Linked DNA regions of Peribacillus sp. FSL E2-0218. The protein of the gene in region 2 interacts with the protein of the main gene of each other region in a pairwise test. Links are inferred from orthologs where the notes say so. Each region holds a gene or a part of one and is shown on either strand. Other genes may lie near its edges.

The links.
Region 1: the proteins of hprK (region 2) and MHI53_RS06035 interact in binary tests that used the Bacillus subtilis proteins (3 or more experiments, as listed by UniProt). The link is inferred for Peribacillus sp. FSL E2-0218 from one-to-one orthologs.

Annotation. Positions count from the first base shown.
Region 1 is NZ_CP150304.1:1,258,956-1,267,899, reverse strand. The notes cover bases 2,877-5,639. They hold MHI53_RS06035 (HTH-type transcriptional regulator Hpr), read left to right. Parts: upstream 2,877-3,850; coding sequence 3,851-4,429; downstream 4,430-5,639. Other genes in these bases: MHI53_RS06025 (DUF3267 domain-containing protein), read left to right, coding at 4,955-5,539; MHI53_RS06030 (DUF1878 family protein), read right to left, coding at 4,432-4,758; MHI53_RS06040 (YtxH domain-containing protein), read left to right, coding at 3,298-3,660. Also shown: MHI53_RS06055 (HIT family protein), read left to right, coding at 309-731; serC (3-phosphoserine/phosphohydroxythreonine transaminase), read left to right, coding at 960-2,063; MHI53_RS06045 (tryptophan transporter), read left to right, coding at 2,190-2,708; MHI53_RS06020 (hypothetical protein), read left to right, coding at 5,651-5,830; MHI53_RS06015 (YjcZ family sporulation protein), read right to left, coding at 5,947-6,030; MHI53_RS06010 (YjcZ family sporulation protein), read right to left, coding at 6,215-6,298; MHI53_RS06005 (peptidylprolyl isomerase), read left to right, coding at 6,499-7,365; MHI53_RS06000 (sporulation YhaL family protein), read right to left, coding at 7,411-7,599; 3'-5' exoribonuclease YhaM, read right to left, coding at 7,693-8,631; MHI53_RS05990 ((2Fe-2S)-binding protein), read right to left, coding at 8,791-8,944. UniProt on the Bacillus subtilis protein: Negative regulator of protease production and sporulation.
Region 2 is NZ_CP150304.1:4,844,121-4,853,112, reverse strand. The notes cover bases 3,140-5,950. They hold hprK (HPr(Ser) kinase/phosphatase), read left to right. Parts: upstream 3,140-3,982; coding sequence 3,983-4,918; downstream 4,919-5,950. Other genes in these bases: MHI53_RS23520 (nucleoside recognition domain-containing protein), read left to right, coding at 5,783-5,950; lgt (prolipoprotein diacylglyceryl transferase), read left to right, coding at 4,943-5,755; MHI53_RS23535 (iron chaperone), read left to right, coding at 3,297-3,668. Also shown: excinuclease ABC subunit UvrA, read left to right, coding at 1-1,632; MHI53_RS23540 (DUF4097 domain-containing protein), read left to right, coding at 1,941-3,041; more of MHI53_RS23520, read left to right, coding at 5,951-6,727; pyrophosphatase PpaX, read left to right, coding at 6,717-7,385; MHI53_RS23510 (acyltransferase), read left to right, coding at 7,382-7,900; MHI53_RS23505 (hypothetical protein), read right to left, coding at 7,940-8,083; MHI53_RS23500 (class D sortase), read right to left, coding at 8,152-8,823; MHI53_RS23495 (processed acidic surface protein), read right to left, coding at 8,813-8,992. UniProt on the Bacillus subtilis protein: Catalyzes the ATP- as well as the pyrophosphate-dependent phosphorylation of 'Ser-45' in HPr, a phosphocarrier protein of the phosphoenolpyruvate-dependent sugar phosphotransferase system (PTS).

The DNA.
Region 1 (8,944 bases), 3.6 Mb from region 2 along the record:
ACGTAAAAGCAGAAAAATCATTCAATGATTATCAATTATGCTTTATAAGTTGATGAAACTTTAAAGATATAGGAGATGGTTGCTTTGAATGGAAAAACTCTAACCAGATAACCGTATTTTACTTTATTGTAGATGAGGTGTTTGTCGCAGAGAATTTATGCTAATGCGAATTTTGAAGCAAAACCCCCTTTTTCTAGGACAGGGTGCAACTCAATGTTGCATCCTGTTTTTATGATTTTTTCTTTTCGCAACGATTGATGCTATGGTACGATTAACCAAATACACTAACTACCAAAGGAGCGGTTTTGATGAGCGATTGCATTTTTTGCAAAATAATCGATGGGGAAATTCCGAGCACCAAAGTATTTGAAAATGAACATGTATTGGCCTTTCTCGATATCAGTCAAGTAACGAAAGGGCACACTCTGGTAATTCCTAAAGTACATAAGGAAAATCTTTATGAATTGACACCGGAAATTGCGAAGAATTTATTTGAAGTCGTACCGGAGATCTCCCGAGCGATGAAACAGGAATTCAACCCCGTTGGCCTTAACCTCTTGAATAATAACGGCGAAGCGGCAGGACAATCCGTTTTCCATTTTCATATGCATCTAATTCCGCGACATGGAGAAGGTGATGGCTTTGGGGCAGTCTGGAAAACGAATGCCAGCGCTTATTCGCCTGATGACCTGAAGCAGATTGCCGATTCCATTGCCCAGCATATTGAATGAAGGGATAACCTCTGTTCGGAAGGCATCCAGAGATCGTGTTGCAGTGAATAAAATGAATATCGATCGGGTCCACACTTAAAAGGTGCTGGGCCGTTTTTCTTTTGTGATTCATTTCAGCGGAATCATCACTTAAAATTCTAAAAATTCCTCCAATTGAATTTCAATTTCTGTTAGGATAGATAAATAGATGTAATTACTTTAACACACTATCGTATAGGAGGAAAAAAATTGAAACGTGCACGCAATTTTAACGCTGGGCCGGCTGCCCTGCCCTTGGAAGTTTTACAAAGAGCCCAAAACGAATGGTTGAATATCGAGGATTCCGGCATGTCCGTCATAGAATTAAGCCACCGGAGTGCAGAGTTCGAAAAAATCCATAACCGTGCCATCCAATCATTAAAAGAGCTTATGGACATTCCTGAAAATTATGAGGTCCTTCTGCTGCAAGGCGGGGCAAGTCTTCAATTCTCCATGATACCGATGAACCTCTTGCCTGAGGGGAAAAGGGCTGATTATGTCCTCACTGGCTCTTGGTCGGAAAAAGCATTAAAAGAAGCCAAAAAAGTTGGAGAAACGGCAGTGGTAGCTTCATCAAAAGCAGATAAGTATACATTCATCCCTAAAGTGGAAGATATCGAATTGAATGAGGATTCTGCTTATCTTCATATTACAAGCAATAATACGATCTACGGAACTCAATGGAAGGAATTCCCTGAAACAGGTGACGTTCCTTTAGTGGCGGATATGTCCAGTGATATACTCAGCAAAAAAATCGATGTAAGTAAATTCGGCCTCATCTATGCAGGAGCACAAAAAAATCTTGGCCCATCAGGAATCACGTTAGTCATCATCCGTAAAGATTTAATAAAGGATATTGACAGCATTCCATCCATGTTGAACTATTCCATTCATGCAAAAAATAATTCTTTATACAATACGCCACCGACATTGGCCATTTATTTATTGTCGCTTGTATTGGATTGGGCAAAAGAACAAGGCGGAGTCGAGAAGATCGCTGAAAACAACGAGGCAAAAGCAAAAGTCATTTACGATGCCATCGACGGAAGCGATGGTTTTTATAAAGGCCATGCCAAACCTGACAGCCGCTCTTTCATGAACATAACATTCACACTTCCATCTGAAGAAGCTGAGGCACAATTTCTAAAAGAACTGAAGCTGGCCGGTTTCGTCGGATTGAATGGTCACCGTTCCATCGGTGGCTGCAGGGCTTCCATTTATAATGCCGTGCCCCTATCCCATTGCCAGGAACTTGCGGCTTTCATGAAAAAATTCCAGCAAGCACATCACGCGAAGGAAGCTCATACTCTTTAATTGTGTACAAATATTACTTCTAAAAAAATAGGTCTTATGGTATACTATCTTATACTTCTTGCAACAAGCAACAGTGCATTGTTGAAGAAAAGATGTTAGTCGAGATGAGAATAGGAGAGATGAGTAATGAAAACGAAAACCCTTGTATCACTGTCCCTATTAATCGGGATCGGGGCTGCCCTGCATTTTATCGTTCCAGGCTTCTTCCTTGGAATGAAACCGGATATGATGCTGTTGATGATGTTTTTGGCGATTACCCTGTTTCCTGAGAAAAAGAATGTATTCATTGTTGCCTTGGCTGCTGGAGCCATCTCTGCCATGACAACCACATTTCCTGGAGGACAGATTCCAAATATCATAGATAAATTGGCAACAGCCTTTCTGTTTTACCTTTTATTCATCAGTCTTAAGAAGTTTTCAACATCCGTTGTGACGGTAAGTGTCTTGACTGCCGTAGGAACAATCATTTCCGGCGCTGTCTTCCTTGGATCGGCATATTATCTCGTATCCCTTCCAGGTCCTTTCGTTGCCCTTTTCGGAGCTGTTGTGCTTCCTGCCGTACTGCTAAATACAGTAGCGATGGTCATCATTTATCCAATCGTGAACGGCATCGTCAAAAAATCGAATGTAACCATTAATGCTTAAACCAGCTAAATCATCATACTTAAAAAGCACCGGAGCAGAGTCCGGTGCTTTTTTTTCCACACTATGGATCTGGAATAAGCCGCCCACTGCAATCAATGAATGAACAGCCACATCAACCAAATGAAAAGCAGCAAGCCCCCGGGCAAGGCAAAAGCGTAGGCTCTAGCCTGGAGCACCCTCTTAGGCGGATAGATTCCTGGAGTTTTTGCTTTTCTTAGGAAATACCCCATCCCGCACAGGCATACCAGGCCTAACAAAAAAATGATTTTCATTAATAACCCACCAGTGCCATCCATATTCCGACAGCTTGTTTTTACTATCTATATGCTCCTCTTTCCTTTATATGAAGCGTTTTCTATAAAACTCCAAGTTATTTTTAAATATTATATATTGACTGCTTAAGTTTAAGAAAATATTTTTGTGATATAAAGATAAAATGGTAGATACTCTTCCATAGGAAAGAAAATTATGGTATTTTGTTATCAATAGCATTTACAACCCTATTTATCAAAATTTCCAATTGAGTTTTTTTTCAGCAGGGAATCAGACCATGTAACGCGAAAACAATATTATTAATGAGGTGATCCTAATGAAAGCAAAATCATTACTAATTGGCTTTTTAACCGGAACAGTCGTAGCGGGTGCCGCAACTTTGCTTGCAGCGCCGAGCTCTGGCAAGGACTTGCGGAATCGCATCAAAACGAATGCGGAAGAAATGAAGACTACCATTGATGAACTGAAGGTAAAGATGCAAAATATTAAAGATGACTCGCTGGAAGCCACTCAAATCAGCAAAGAAACGGTAAAAACCTTCATTTCTGACGTGCAGGTGGTCATCGAGAACTGGAAGCAGGAAATCGAACCGAATAAGAATGAATTACTGAAGAACGTTCAAGAAATTGAAACTTCATTAAAACAGTTAGAAACGGCCATCCCTGCTTCTAAAAAATAATAGCTAAACGTGGTTGCACAAGTCGAATTCTCCATTTTTCCCAATAAGTAACATTATAAACAAAGGAAAAATGGAGAATCGATTAAAAAAACTAAAATTTTCTAAAAATTTTGCAAATATTATCTTTATTAATTTTTATTTTATTGTCATAATAAATATACAGAATCTTATAAGTAGGTGAGCCCATAATATGCAGAATAAAAATTATTCTATGAAAGAAGCAATGATTTTTAGTCAAAGAATTGCACAATTAAGCAAAGCATTATGGAAATCGATTGAAAAAGATTGGCAGCAATGGATTAAGCCCTATGATTTAAATATCAATGAGCACCATATACTTTGGATTGCCTATCATCTTAATGGCTCTTCCATTTCAGACGTTGCAAAATTTGGGGTCATGCATGTTTCTACGGCATTTAACTTTTCAAAGAAATTAGAGGAACGCGGGTTTTTGACATTTTCAAAGAAAGAAAATGACAAGAGGAATACGTATATTGAGATCACAACTGAAGGAGAAAAGATTCTTCTTGATCTGATGGAGACTTATGACCCAAGTAAAAATTCAGCTTTCTCAGGTGCCCTTCCACTTCGTGAGCTTTATGGTAAGTTCCCCGATATGATAGAAATGATGGCCGTCATCCGTAATATATACGGGGAAGATTTCATGCAAATCTTTGAGAGGTCCTTCGATAATATTGATCAGGAATTTACTGATGTGGAGGGTAAAATCACAAAAAAAAAGATAGAGAAAGAAACTGAGCCAGTTTAGCCTCACACTCTATCCATTTCCCTCATGAAGGATACATATAAACCTTGTGAGAGGCATGCGTCAATGCATTCCTTTGTCGTTATTTTTGGATTGACCTTCCCTTCAAATTGGTTAAAAAGCGGTCGAAAGTTCATGTATCCTTCCGCTTTTTCTATTTCATAGCGTTTGCTCAAAATATCACATAACCCCAGCAGCGCTTCCGCCTCCTGCTTCGTGAAATTTTTTTCCACAAACAAAAAGTCCAATCTTGCCTCTGGATTGCGTATCAGGTTCAGTAAAAGCCCCTGATGAAAACGGAGTATGTCTATTTCTTCATTTATATTTCTCATACAGCATGAGTCCCCAATCAATCATTCATATTTAACCTTAATCGCGCAAAAACGTTAGTGATTTCTCATTCAGAAATTGCCCTCCCAGTGGACAGTCGCCGCCAATCATCACCTTTAGTCTTTGTCCATTCTGTGGTGATTATTATCTTATAACTAAATTCCAGAATTCTATTGCTTTTTCCATCCATTCATCGTAATGTATGTAAGTAAATTCAACGGTCTTTGGAGGGCTGATTTCAAAATGAACTCGTGGAAAACAATTGACGTGGCAAAACAATATGGGAATTGCCGTCTGATCTTTTTTTCAGTTTTTACTATATTGATGTCTTTTGTTTTGATCTATACATTATTAAGTGCCGTTTCATCCCGGGTTGTTTTGTATGACGATCAAACAATGCTTTTTTTTAGCCTATTAGTCTTATTATATCCTGTTCACAAACTATTACACTATTTACCTTTACGATTATTATGCAAAAAAGTAAAAACTTCTTGGTCCATTAAGTGGAGACTTGTGCTTACATGCAATGTAAATGTACATTATCCGATACGCAAGCATCTATATCTCTTGACCCTTATCCTACCCTTCTTCATTATGTCGGTCTTATTAATCGGTTGTGCACTTGGTTTTCCGCATTACATCCATTATTTCACCATTTTATTATCCCTGCATACCGGATTATGTGTATCGGATTTCATTTATATAAAGAACCTGGTTGGTTCACCAGGACATTCATTTATTGAAGAACATCGGGAAGGATACGACATCCTTATCCAAAAGTAATTCCATTTCATTTCGCAAAGGTGACTGAAAAGATTTTTAAGTATCTTTTTTCATTATAATTTGGTATCGTATTTATACATGATGTTTTGCAAGGAGGGATTTTCGGTTTTGATCTCATTCTGGTTTATTGTCGTTGCCATTTTGATTCTTTATAATATTAATAGAATGACCAACTCTTTATGTATCCAAAAAGAAATTGCTGAAGACCGGCAGCCTAAAGTATTCAGGACCATTAATGTATTAATTACTATTATGTTATTATCCTCCTATATTGAAATTTTGTATACGTAGAGATGAGCAACAAATGATCGACCATCATTTGTTACATACATTGGTGATAACCGGCGGATTATTCAAATAAAAAAGAAAAAGGGCGAAGCGATAAGCTTCGCCTTTTGTTTATGCATTTATAACCAAGAAGCTCCAATGATGACTAACAGGATGAAAAGAACGACAATTAGAGCAAAGCCTCCACCTATTCCTCCAGACATTGATCTTCCTCCTTTCCATTCTTAAGTAATAGCAGTTTCATGCACACTCTTATATCCGCCAAAAGGAATTCATCCCTTTCGTAGCTTGATAAACACTATATTCTTTATTGTTGAGCGGCTACCCTATCCTATTCAACTCCATGGCAAAAGGAGTGGGCACTTTCCATTATAATTTTGCAATTGTTTAGCAATAGGCTGCTCCCACAATTATTAATAAAATGAATAACACTACTAACAAGGCGAAACCTCCGTTAAATCCATTACTCATTATACTACCTCCTTTTGGTGTCCTCGATTTATCATATGTAGATGTTCATGATCTGGGTAGGTATCTGCCCATTTTTAAAAAAATTCTTATTCATACATCAATATATTATTTTTTGTAAAGTAACCAGAATATGTTATAGTTAATTTTGTGGAAATACGAAGATTAGTAAACCAGAAACTTAAAATTAGGAGTTGTTCTCAATGAGGAAATGGGCATTATCAATTGCTGTGACTGCAGGGCTGATTGGACTTACAGCATGCAACAGCGACAAAGAGGCAGTCGTGGAAACGAAAGCGGGGGATATATCGAAAGAAGAATTTTACAATGTCATGAAGGACCGTTATGGTGACACCGTTCTTCAGGAACTTGTTTATGAAAAAGTTCTTTCTGAAAAATATACAGTAACGGATAAAGAAGTTAAGGCTAAAACGGCAGAACTTAAAGAGCAAATGGGTGATAATTTCCAAACAGCCCTAGCCTCTTCCGGATATAAGAGCGAAGATGATCTTAAACGTGCACTTAAGATCGGCATGCTTCAGGAAAAAGCTGCCGTTGCTGATATTACAGTCAAAGAAGCTGATGTGAAAAAAGCTTATGAAGACTACAAACCACAAATCAAAGCTAGGCATATTCTGGTAAAAGACCAAAAAACAGCTGATGAAGTGAAAGCTAAATTGGATAAAGGTGAAGACTTCGCCAAACTTGCCAAAGAATATTCAACAGACACAGGCTCTGCTGAAAAAGGCGGCGAACTTGGCTGGTTCGGAAAAGGTGAAATGGTTCCTGCATTCGAAGAGCAAGCCTACAAGATGAAGAAAGACGAAATCAGTAAACCGGTTAAATCGGATTATGGCTACCACATCATCCAACTTGAAGATATGAAAGAAAAGAAATCGTACAAGGATATGAAAAAAGATCTAGAATATGATTTGAAAGTCGCGCAAATCGACCAAACCAAGGTTCAAGATATTTTGAATGCTGAAGTGAAAAAAGCTGACGTGAAAATTAAAGATAAAGACCTTAAAGACGCCATCACTTCTGGTGACGCAACCAAAGCCGAAAAATAATCGATAAGCAAAAGCGACAGGACTTGGTCCTGTCGCTTTTTTTAGTTATGCTCCCTGATTGATATCCTTTTTACGCCTCTCACGCTCTTCTTCCATACGTTCAATGTACTTCTGGCCTTCCTTCTCTATCCAAGCATCATCTATGAGGCGCTCCTGCCTAGCTGTCCAAATTGACATGACTGCACTGACAATTATTCCAATAAACACGAACCAGATCCAAATTGGCATGTCCATTACCTCCCAAAAAATCTACTATTCATTTACTAGAGAATATGCGTGAACAAAAAAAAATATGCTTCTTTCTCCAACGGAAAGAAGCATATTTTTTTAAAATGTAGGTTTATAAAATGAGCGATTATCGAGCGCGAAGACTCTTTCCGTGAATTCACCCGGCTTCACTTTCTCCAAGGCCCGGTCCATCATATTGATCTTGGCATCCATGTTATCGATGTAATGCAGCACTTCAGCTTCCCTCACCATTGGCGGTTTGGGGCTGCCCCACTCCGCTTTGCCATGGTGGCTTAATATCAAGTGCTTGAGGATCATGATTTCTTCTGCTTCAATCCCTAACTCCTCTGCTGCTTTACCGATTTCATTCACCATGATGGTTATGTGGCCCAATAAGTTCCCTTCCACCGTGTAAACGGTCGACACAGGTCCAGATAGCTCATGTACCTTCCCTAGATCATGCAGTATGACTCCTGCATACAAAAGGTCACGATCGAGCGATGGGTAAAGGGTTGATATCGCTTTGGCCAGACCCAGCATCGATACTACGTGATAAGCGAGACCCGACATATACTCATGATGGTTCTTCGTCGCTGCAGGAAACGTCAAGAATTCATTCTGATATTTCTTAATAAGATGTCTAGTCACCCTTTGGATATTCGGATTCCTCATTTCAAAAATGAATTGAGTGATCGTTTCCATCATTTCTTCCTGACTTAAAGGTGCCGTTTGAATCAGATCGGCTTTTGTTACGCCATCAGCATCAGATGTGATTCTTATATTGCGGATTTTCAATTGGCTTCTGCCCCGGTAATTCTGGACTTCACCTTGAACTTTCACCGTAGCTTCGGCACTGTACGTTTTCTCATCAGCCTCGGAGACATCCCACAGCTTCGCCTCGATCTCCCCGGTTTTATCACACAAAATCAATGTTAGAAACGGCTTTCCATTACTTGCAACCGCCTTTGTACTCGTTTTTATATACATATATATATCTACAACTTCACCAATTCCATAGTGAATGATCCCATTTCCCATGCGACTGCCCCCGTTCGATTAAATATCAACATTATAACATATGAACCCTTTCAGTGCGTTTAGTTTTATCAATCGTGCTGGACATATTATAAGGAAACGAAGCAATGTACAAGCAAAAAAGCCAGCCTCTTACCAAGCCTGGCTTTCCATTCCATCTGATTAACTGTTTTTATTCGGACAATACGCGCATTTTTCCTGTCCATCAATCCGGTAATATAAACAGCATGTCATTCGTTTATAAGGATTCATCGACTCGGGGATGGTTTTCCCCCCTAAAAATCGCTTAAATGGTGAACGCCTTTCAATATTCAGC
Region 2 (8,992 bases):
GAAAGCCTGGCCGTGCTCATCCAAGGGGTCCATATAAGTCAAACGACCGCTTTATCGGTTGAAGATGCCTTGATATTTTTCGATGAGCTTGATTTGACGGAAAAAGAGGCCGCGATCGCCAGGCTGATTTTACGGGAAATTCGCGAGCGGCTCGGGTTTTTGGCTAATGTTGGTTTGGAATATTTGACGTTGAGCAGGGCTGCCGGGACATTATCAGGCGGTGAAGCGCAGCGTATCAGATTGGCAACGCAGATCGGTTCCCGATTGACGGGAGTGCTGTACATTCTGGATGAGCCTTCTATCGGACTCCACCAGCGGGATAACGACCGCTTGATCGAAACGTTGAAAAATATGCGTGAAATCGGAAACACCTTGATCGTTGTCGAGCACGATGAAGATACGATGCTTGCTGCCGATTATTTGATTGATGTCGGACCTGGGGCAGGGGCCCATGGAGGGGAAATCGTGGCCGCCGGAACTCCGGAGGAAGTCATGAACAATCCTGACTCGTTGACGGGTCAATATTTGGCAGGGAAGAAATTCATCCCCTTGCCATTGGAGCGCCGAAAAAACGACGGCCGTGTCATCGAAATAAAAGGTGCCAAGGAAAATAACCTGAAGAATGTGAATGTGAAGTTCCCGCTTGGCGTCTTTACCGCCGTGACTGGAGTTTCTGGTTCGGGTAAGAGTACATTAGTGAATGAGATCCTTCATAAGTCATTGGCCCAAAAGCTGAATCGTGCAAAAGCCAGACCAGGGGACTTTCGTGAAATCAAGGGGATTGAGCATTTGGATAAGGTCATTGATATCGACCAGTCCCCGATTGGAAGGACCCCGCGTTCAAATCCAGCCACGTATACAGGCGTATTTGATGATGTTCGTGATGTTTTTGCGACAACGAACGAAGCGAAAATCCGCGGTTATAAAAAAGGCCGTTTCAGTTTCAATGTGAAGGGTGGCCGCTGTGAAGCCTGCCGCGGCGATGGCATCATCAAGATCGAAATGCATTTCCTTCCGGATGTCTATGTTCCATGTGAAGTCTGCCATGGAAAACGGTATAACCGGGAAACGCTTGAAGTGAAATATAAAGGGAAAAACATTTCAGATATCCTTGATATGACAGTGGAGGAAGGCGTCAGCTTCTTTGAAAATATCCCGAAAATCAAACGGAAGCTCCAAACGATATTTGATGTGGGCTTGGGTTATATTAAGCTTGGACAGCCAGCCACGACATTATCAGGCGGTGAAGCACAAAGGGTGAAGCTTGCTTCTGAATTGCATCGCCGTTCGACCGGACGCTCCTTCTATATCCTGGATGAACCGACTACCGGGCTCCATGTCCATGACATTGCAAGGCTGCTTGAGGTGCTGCAGCGCCTGGTTGACAACGGCGATACCGTTTTAGTGATTGAGCATAACCTTGATGTCATCAAAACGGCGGACCATATCATTGACCTGGGACCGGAAGGCGGGGACAAGGGCGGAACGATTGTCACCTATGGTACACCTGAGAAAATATGTGAGGTTTCCGAATCATACACGGGCAAATATTTAAAGCCAGTATTGACGCGTGACCAAATCCGCATGGAAAACTTGATCGAAGCAAAAGAACAAGAGCATGAACATGCATGAAAGGGAGCGAGCCATTAGGCTTGCTCCCCTTTGGTTTTGGGAAGAATCGGCCCAAGGTCAACGTCGCCATGATCTTCGCGTTTTCCTGCAGGCTGCCTGTTATTTTGTAGAAAAATGAAAGTTAGCATTTAATCAATCATTTGATTAAATGCTGGGAAAGCAGAATATTTCCGGGGGAATATCATATTTTCCGTTTCGGAGAATGTCAGTTCACTTTGTCGAATGATGGTAAAAACAGGATTTATGAAACTTTTTAGATATCTAGGCGTATGTATGAATAAAATGATAGAAGAAAGTGAGGAATGTTCATGCAGGAGGAAAGAAAGAAGATTCTAGAAATGATTCAGGATGGAAAGCTATCCGCGGACGAAGCCATGGGCCTATTGGAAGAATTGGAGAAAGCCAGTCAGGAAAGTGAAGCAAAAGGGCAGGTACTGCAAAATGAATTATCGACTGTAGTCGTGGAAAAGAAAAGTGAAGGAAGCACTCAGGATACGTTTAAGAAGAATATCCAGTCATCGAAAGATAAGATTCTTGATTTCGTTGAGAGTGCTTTTAAGAAAATAAAAGATACCGACCTTGATTTCAACTTCGGCAAATCAGTGGAAGTCAGCCATATTTTTCAGCATGATTATGATTTCCTGAACGAAGTGGATGTCGATATAGCAAATGGAAGAATAAAAATCGCGACTTGGGATCAGCAGGATGTCCGGGTTGAATGTCAGGCAAAGGTATACCGGGTGGAAGATATCGAAGCTGCGAGAAAAAGTTTCCTGGATGAAGTGGATTTTTCGATTAAGGATGGAAAGATCACATTCAAGGTCAGCGAAAAAGCGGTGAAGGTCGATACGATGATGTATATCCCCAGGAAGGAGTATGAGGACATACAGGTAAGAATGTTCAATGGTGCCATCACGACTGAGTCCTTGAAATCAGAGAACCTTAAAGCCAAAACCGCGAATGGAGCGATTCATATCCTGCAAGGTAATGGTGATTCGTGTGTACTGGAAACCGGTAACGGGACGATCACCATATCAGATACGAACTTTACTGACCTGGAAGCGGAGACTTTAAACGGCGCGATTAAAGCTGATGGATACTTCAAGAAATTGGATGTCCAAACATTCAATGGCGAAATCGTTTGTCATAATTCAGGAATGGATTGCGATTCCATACATGCGAAGTCAATTACTGGAAAGGTCCAGCTGAACCTGCCGCCGGGTAAGGCGATTGAAGGAGAGCTGAAATCCAATTTGGGCAGTTTTAACGTGACCCTGGAAGGGATGACCATCATCGAGGAGAAAAGTGATGTTGTCCAAAAGGTTCTTAAGTTCAAGACGGTTAAAGAAGAGGTTCCTTTGCTTCACGTGTTTGCAGAAACAAAAACTGCAGCGATCACGGTTTCCTGATGAAAAGCCCGCCAATTCGAATTGGCGGGCTTTTTAGATCGAGATGGGGACTCTGGGGATCGGGTTGAAATAAGGTTGCACCGTGCCGGACCGTTGGATATGATTGTCTAAAGGATCGTTGCCAGTGATAGTAAAGTGACCACTCTTGCATCTGCAAGAGCAACTTAAAATCTATAAAAAGCCTGCGGACTCTGGTGATTCTTACTGACCGATGCGGCAGGGCGTATAAGATTTTTTTAGAAAGGAGAGAAGGATATGGACGTTTTTTCTGAGTATTTGGACAATATCGCTAACCCAGAGCATAGGGTGCGAACGGAAGAGGTTTTGGCTTGGGTAAGTGGGACATTCCCAAACTTAACCCCGAAGATTGCGTGGAATCAGCCTATGTTCACCGATCATGGCACATATATTATCGGCTTTAGCGTAGCTAAACATCATCTGGCAGTAGCCCCTGAAACGGCAGGGATTAATCATTTTTCCAATGAAATTGTAGAGGCTGGCTATGATCATACAAAGCAGTTGGTACGTATCCGGTGGGATGGTCCGGTTGATTTTGCATTACTAGAGAAAATGATCGAGTTTAACATTATGGATAAGGCAGACTGTTCAACTTTTTGGCGGAAATGAAACACCTCCTCGGTTCGGTCGCTTTAATCGTACCCAACCATATCTAGTCATTTTATCAGGATACCCACACATTCCGTTCAGGCTTTTTTCAGAATGTGTGGCTCTTTTCTATTGTTTCATCGTTTTATTCAAACCGTATTCCAGACCGGCACTTTGAATCATCCCGTACGCTTGCGGGCCTTTTTCGTTTGAAAGTTAAGTGAAACAAAAAAAACGTTAAATAAGATCATGCTTTGTTTGGTTATTAACAGAAAAATGCTAAAATAGTAAAAGTATCTCGAAAAACAGCATCGCTCCAGAAGGAGGAAAGATATATGGCAAAAGTCCGTACAAAGGATATCGTTGAAGCGTTGGGTCTAGAGCTCATCAGTGGGGAAGAAGGAATTAACCGACCGATCGTCACAAGTGATTTATCTCGTCCAGGTCTTGAAATAGCCGGTTTTTTTGATTATTATCCTGCCGATCGGGTCCAGCTTTTAGGAATGACGGAGATGTCCTTTTTTAATCGCCTGAATGAAGCGGATCGTGTACAGAGAATGGAAGAGCTGTGCAGGGACTTTACTCCAGGCATCATCATCACCCGCGGTCAGGAAGTGCCGCAGGAGTTGATTGAAGCTTCTGAGCGGGAATCGGTTCCCGTAATGAAATCGAATATGAAGACAACACGGTTATACAGCCGTCTGACCAATTTTCTTGAAAGCAAGTTGGCACCGACCACGGCCGTTCATGGTGTATTGGTCGATATATATGGCTTAGGTGTTTTGATTACCGGGAAAAGCGGTGTGGGGAAAAGTGAGACGGCCCTGGAATTAGTGAAACGGGGGCATCGCCTCGTCGCTGACGATTGTGTTGAAATCCGCCAGGAAGACCAGGATACATTGGTCGGGAACGCCCCGGATTTAATTGAACACCTTCTTGAAATAAGAGGCTTGGGAATCATCAATGTCATGACGCTGTTTGGGGCTGGCGCAGTCCGCAGCAATAAGAAGATATCAATCGTCATCAGCTTGGAGCTATGGGAAAAAAACAAGCAATATGATCGTGTAGGCCTTGATGAAGAAAAAATGAAGATCATCGATACGGAAGTTACGAAAATAACCGTACCTGTTCGTCCAGGTCGAAATTTAGCCGTCATCATTGAAGTGGCAGCCATGAATTATCGCCTGAAGAAGATGGGGGTCAATGCGGCAGAACAATTTTCGGATCGCTTGAATCATGCGATTGCCGATCCGGAACTTGAAGAATTTTAAACGGTATGGAAAAGAGGGGTCATAATGGAACAAGGAATACAGCCGCTGAATCCGATTGCGATCGATCTTGGACCGATCCAGGTTCACTGGTATGGACTGATCATCGGGTTCGGTGTGTTATTGGGACTTATCATTGCTTTGAGGGAATCGGAGCGAAGAGGTCTTGATAAGGAAATCTTTACGGATTTGATTTTGTTTGCCGTCCCGGTCGCCATCATCTGTGCCCGCATTTATTATGTCATTTTCCAGTGGGAGTACTATTCACAAAACCCAGGGGATATCATAAAAATATGGAATGGCGGAATTGCCATTCACGGTGCACTAATTGGATCGGTGCTGACCACTATCGTTTTTGCCAAGGTGAAGAAGGTCTCGTTTTGGAAGCTGGTCGATATTGCCGCTCCGAGCCTATTGCTGGGGCAGGCGATTGGGCGCTGGGGTAATTTCATGAATCAAGAGGCCCATGGCGGAGAGGTAACGAGGTCCTTCCTGGAAAATATGCACTTGCCGGAATTCATCATTAATCAAATGTACATAAATGGTACGTATTATCACCCGACCTTTTTGTATGAATCGCTTTGGAATATCATCGGGGTCATCATCCTTTTAAGTCTGCGAAAAGTGAACTTGCGCAGGGGAGAGCTCTTTTTGACCTATGTATTATGGTATTCAGTCGGCCGTTTTTTCATCGAAAGCTTGCGGACGGATAGCTTGATGCTGACGGAGTCACTGCGAATCGCACAAGTGATCTCCATCGCTTTGGTAGCTGCAGCCTTAGCCCTTATCATTTATCGAAGGGTAAGCGGGAAAGCCGACAAAAGATATATGGATGCATAGGGATCAACAGTAAGGGGAGAGGACATAGTGATAGGGAATTCGGTTAAAAAGGGGCTTCTTTCTGGCTTGAATACAACCTGGTCGTTGGGCAAGGTGATATTTCCGGTCACGCTGATCGTCACCGTGCTTCAATTTACGCCTGTATTGCCGTGGATCATCGGGGTGATAGCGCCCCTGATGAATCTCATCGGTCTTCCAGGGGACGCTGCGATACCGCTCGTATTAGGGAATTTCCTGAACCTATATGCTGCGATTGCCGGTATCTTGACGCTCGATCTGACCGTGAAAGAAGTATTCATCATCGCGATGATGCTATCATTTTCACATAATTTATTGATTGAATCAGGCGTGGCGATGAAAACCGGAGTCAAGCTGTGGATCATCCTGACAGTCCGGATCGGGCTTGCTCTCTTGTCAGCTATCGTCATTAACCTTGTTTGGCATGGCGGATCAGAAATGGCTCAAGGGATGGCCATCGGGGAAACGGCCGAGGTTAACGGAATGGGCGCAATCCTTATTCACGGCGTCGTTCAGGCACTTTCCGGCATCGCCCAGCTTGCGTTCATCGTGATTCCGCTTATGGTCGTGGTTCAAATCATGAAAGATTTAAAATGGCTGGAAGCCTTCTCGAAAGCACTCGCTCCGTTCATGAAAGTGCTGGGCATGAAGCAGAATGCTTCCATGCCATTCGTTACAGGGCTTACCCTCGGCTTGGCATATGGGGCAGGCGTAATGATCCAAGCAGCGAAAGAAGACAACGTCTCGAAGAAGGATATGACCATTGCCTTCATCTTTTTAGTGGCCTGTCATGCTGTCGTTGAAGACACATTAATTTTCATCCCACTGGGCATTCCGGTCTTGCCGTTGTTAGTTATTCGGTTGCTCACCGCCATCGTTCTAACGATGGTCGTTGCGTATATTTGGAATCGGTCTGACAGTGTACAGAGAAAGGAAGCTGTATATGAGCAGTAACATAAATACATTATTATTCGATCTTGACGGCACTTTGATCAATACAAATGAGTTGATCATTGCATCTTTTACTGAAACGTTAAACCATTTTTGTCCCGGTCAGTTCAAGCGGGAGGATATCATTCCATTTATCGGTCCGACCTTGACCGATACGTTTACGTCGATTGACCCGGAGCGGGTGAAGGAAATGATCGCTTTCTATCGCGAACATAACTGGAAGAACCATGATGCCCTCGTGACACAGTTTGACGGAGTCTATGAAACCGTCCAAACGTTGAAGCAGGCCGGCTATAAATTGGCGGTCGTTACGACGAAGAAACGCGATGTCGTCGAAAAGGGACTGCGACTAAGCAATCTTGATCAGTTTTTTGAAGTCGTGGTCACGCTGGATGATGTGGAAAACGCAAAGCCTGATCCAGAGCCACTAGTAAAGGCGCTCAATCAGCTTGGCTCTGTTCCTGAAGAAGCGATCATGGTTGGCGACAGCTATCATGATATCCTGGGCGGGAAGAATGCAGGTACAAAAACGGCAGGAGTGGCCTGGTCGATTAAAGGCCGGGAGTATCTGGAGAGTCATCAACCGGATTATATGCTTGAAAATATGGCTGATCTCCTGAATATCGTCGAGATTGAAAACCTCACGGAGGCTAAAAGATGAGACGCACGACCCGCCATCCAGTTGAAGGGGCTAACTCATTATGGCATGTGTACAAGACGGTTCCCTTCTGGAAGGTGGTAAAGAACTTTATCGTGATCCAGCTAGCCCGTTATACACCATTTCTAGGCATGAAGAATTGGCTTTACAGGACATTTTTGCAAATGAAGGTCGGAAAGCATACTTCCTTTGCCTTGATGGTCATGCCTGATGTGATGTTTCCGGAGAAAATATCAGTGGGTAAGAATACAGTCATTGGTTACAATACGACGATCCTTGCCCATGAATATTTAATTAGGGAATATCGTCTGGGAGAAGTGATTATTGGGGATGAAGTGCTCATTGGGGCCAATTCGACCATTCTTCCGGGCCTGACCATTGGTGATGGGGCGATTGTCTCGGCAGGAACTCTTGTCCATAAGGATGTCCCGGAGGGGGCTTTCGTCGGAGGCAATCCAATGAAGGTCATTTATACGAAAGAGGAAATGCTTGAGCGTGATCAGCTAACGTCCATATGAAAAGGGAGGACTTGTCCATAAATGCGGCACGTCCTTTTTTTAATTGCATTTAGGGTACAGCGGAGTCAATTCGTTCTTCAGGTGATCCATGATCTCATCGATCGATGCATTCTCCTTGTTCACTGTCGCTTCATAAGTATCTTTCAAAATTTGAAAAAACCTTTCTTGTTGCTCTTTATCCATATTGAGCTAACCCCTTTCAACATAATGGATTGATGGAGAAGGGGCTGAAAAAACTTCAGCCCCTTCTTTCATTCATTCAATTCAGTTTTCAATAAATCGGCCACCAATACGTATCTTTCCGGTGCACTACCAATATATGAAAATGGGTAGCAGGTTGTTACTGTAAGTGTGGCTTTAGGCTTCGGAACGATTACGGTCCGGTCATCAGCATCGACGATACGGACCTTCCGAACTTTATAGGTAAACGTGCCGGCTTCCGTTTTGGTAATCAGCAAGTCTCCTTTGCCGACTTCACCCAGCTCCCGGAAAATGGTATCCCGATGACCGGATAAAACCGAATTATCGTCTTCGCCGGGCAAAACCGAACCTGCATAATGACCGACGCCCTTTTCGAGTTCATCCTCATCGGTTCCATGGTAAATCGGGAGCGTTGCCTTGATTTTTGGGATGTAAAGCTCTCCCATCAGATCCCCTGTTTCCGGCCGTTGCTCATATAGCTCATGATCATCGGGGACAGCAGCTTTTTTCTCCGGCTTTGAGGGCTTGGCCTGCGCCTGCACCTGCGCCATTGTCTCCGTTGCTTCGGGCTTATTCCACTTATATATCGCATAACCCTTAAGCAGTGTGTAGGTGTTTGTCGTTGTAAAATAAAAACCGAGGATTAAAAAGCAAGCAGCAGTGACAAGTAACCATTTTTTCTTTTGCGTGGATGGCCTATTTTGGGTCATTTTACTTTGCAAGTCTCGCTTTTCTGATCAATCCGAAAGCAATGCCCATCATCACTAAGCCGATCAACGATCCCAATAGGTAATTGCCGGCTGTCTTAGGAAGCACTCCGCCTTTTTCCGTTTTATGGGTCGGTCGCTTCTTTTTCTTATCTTTTTTTACATCATTTTTTTCTTTTACATC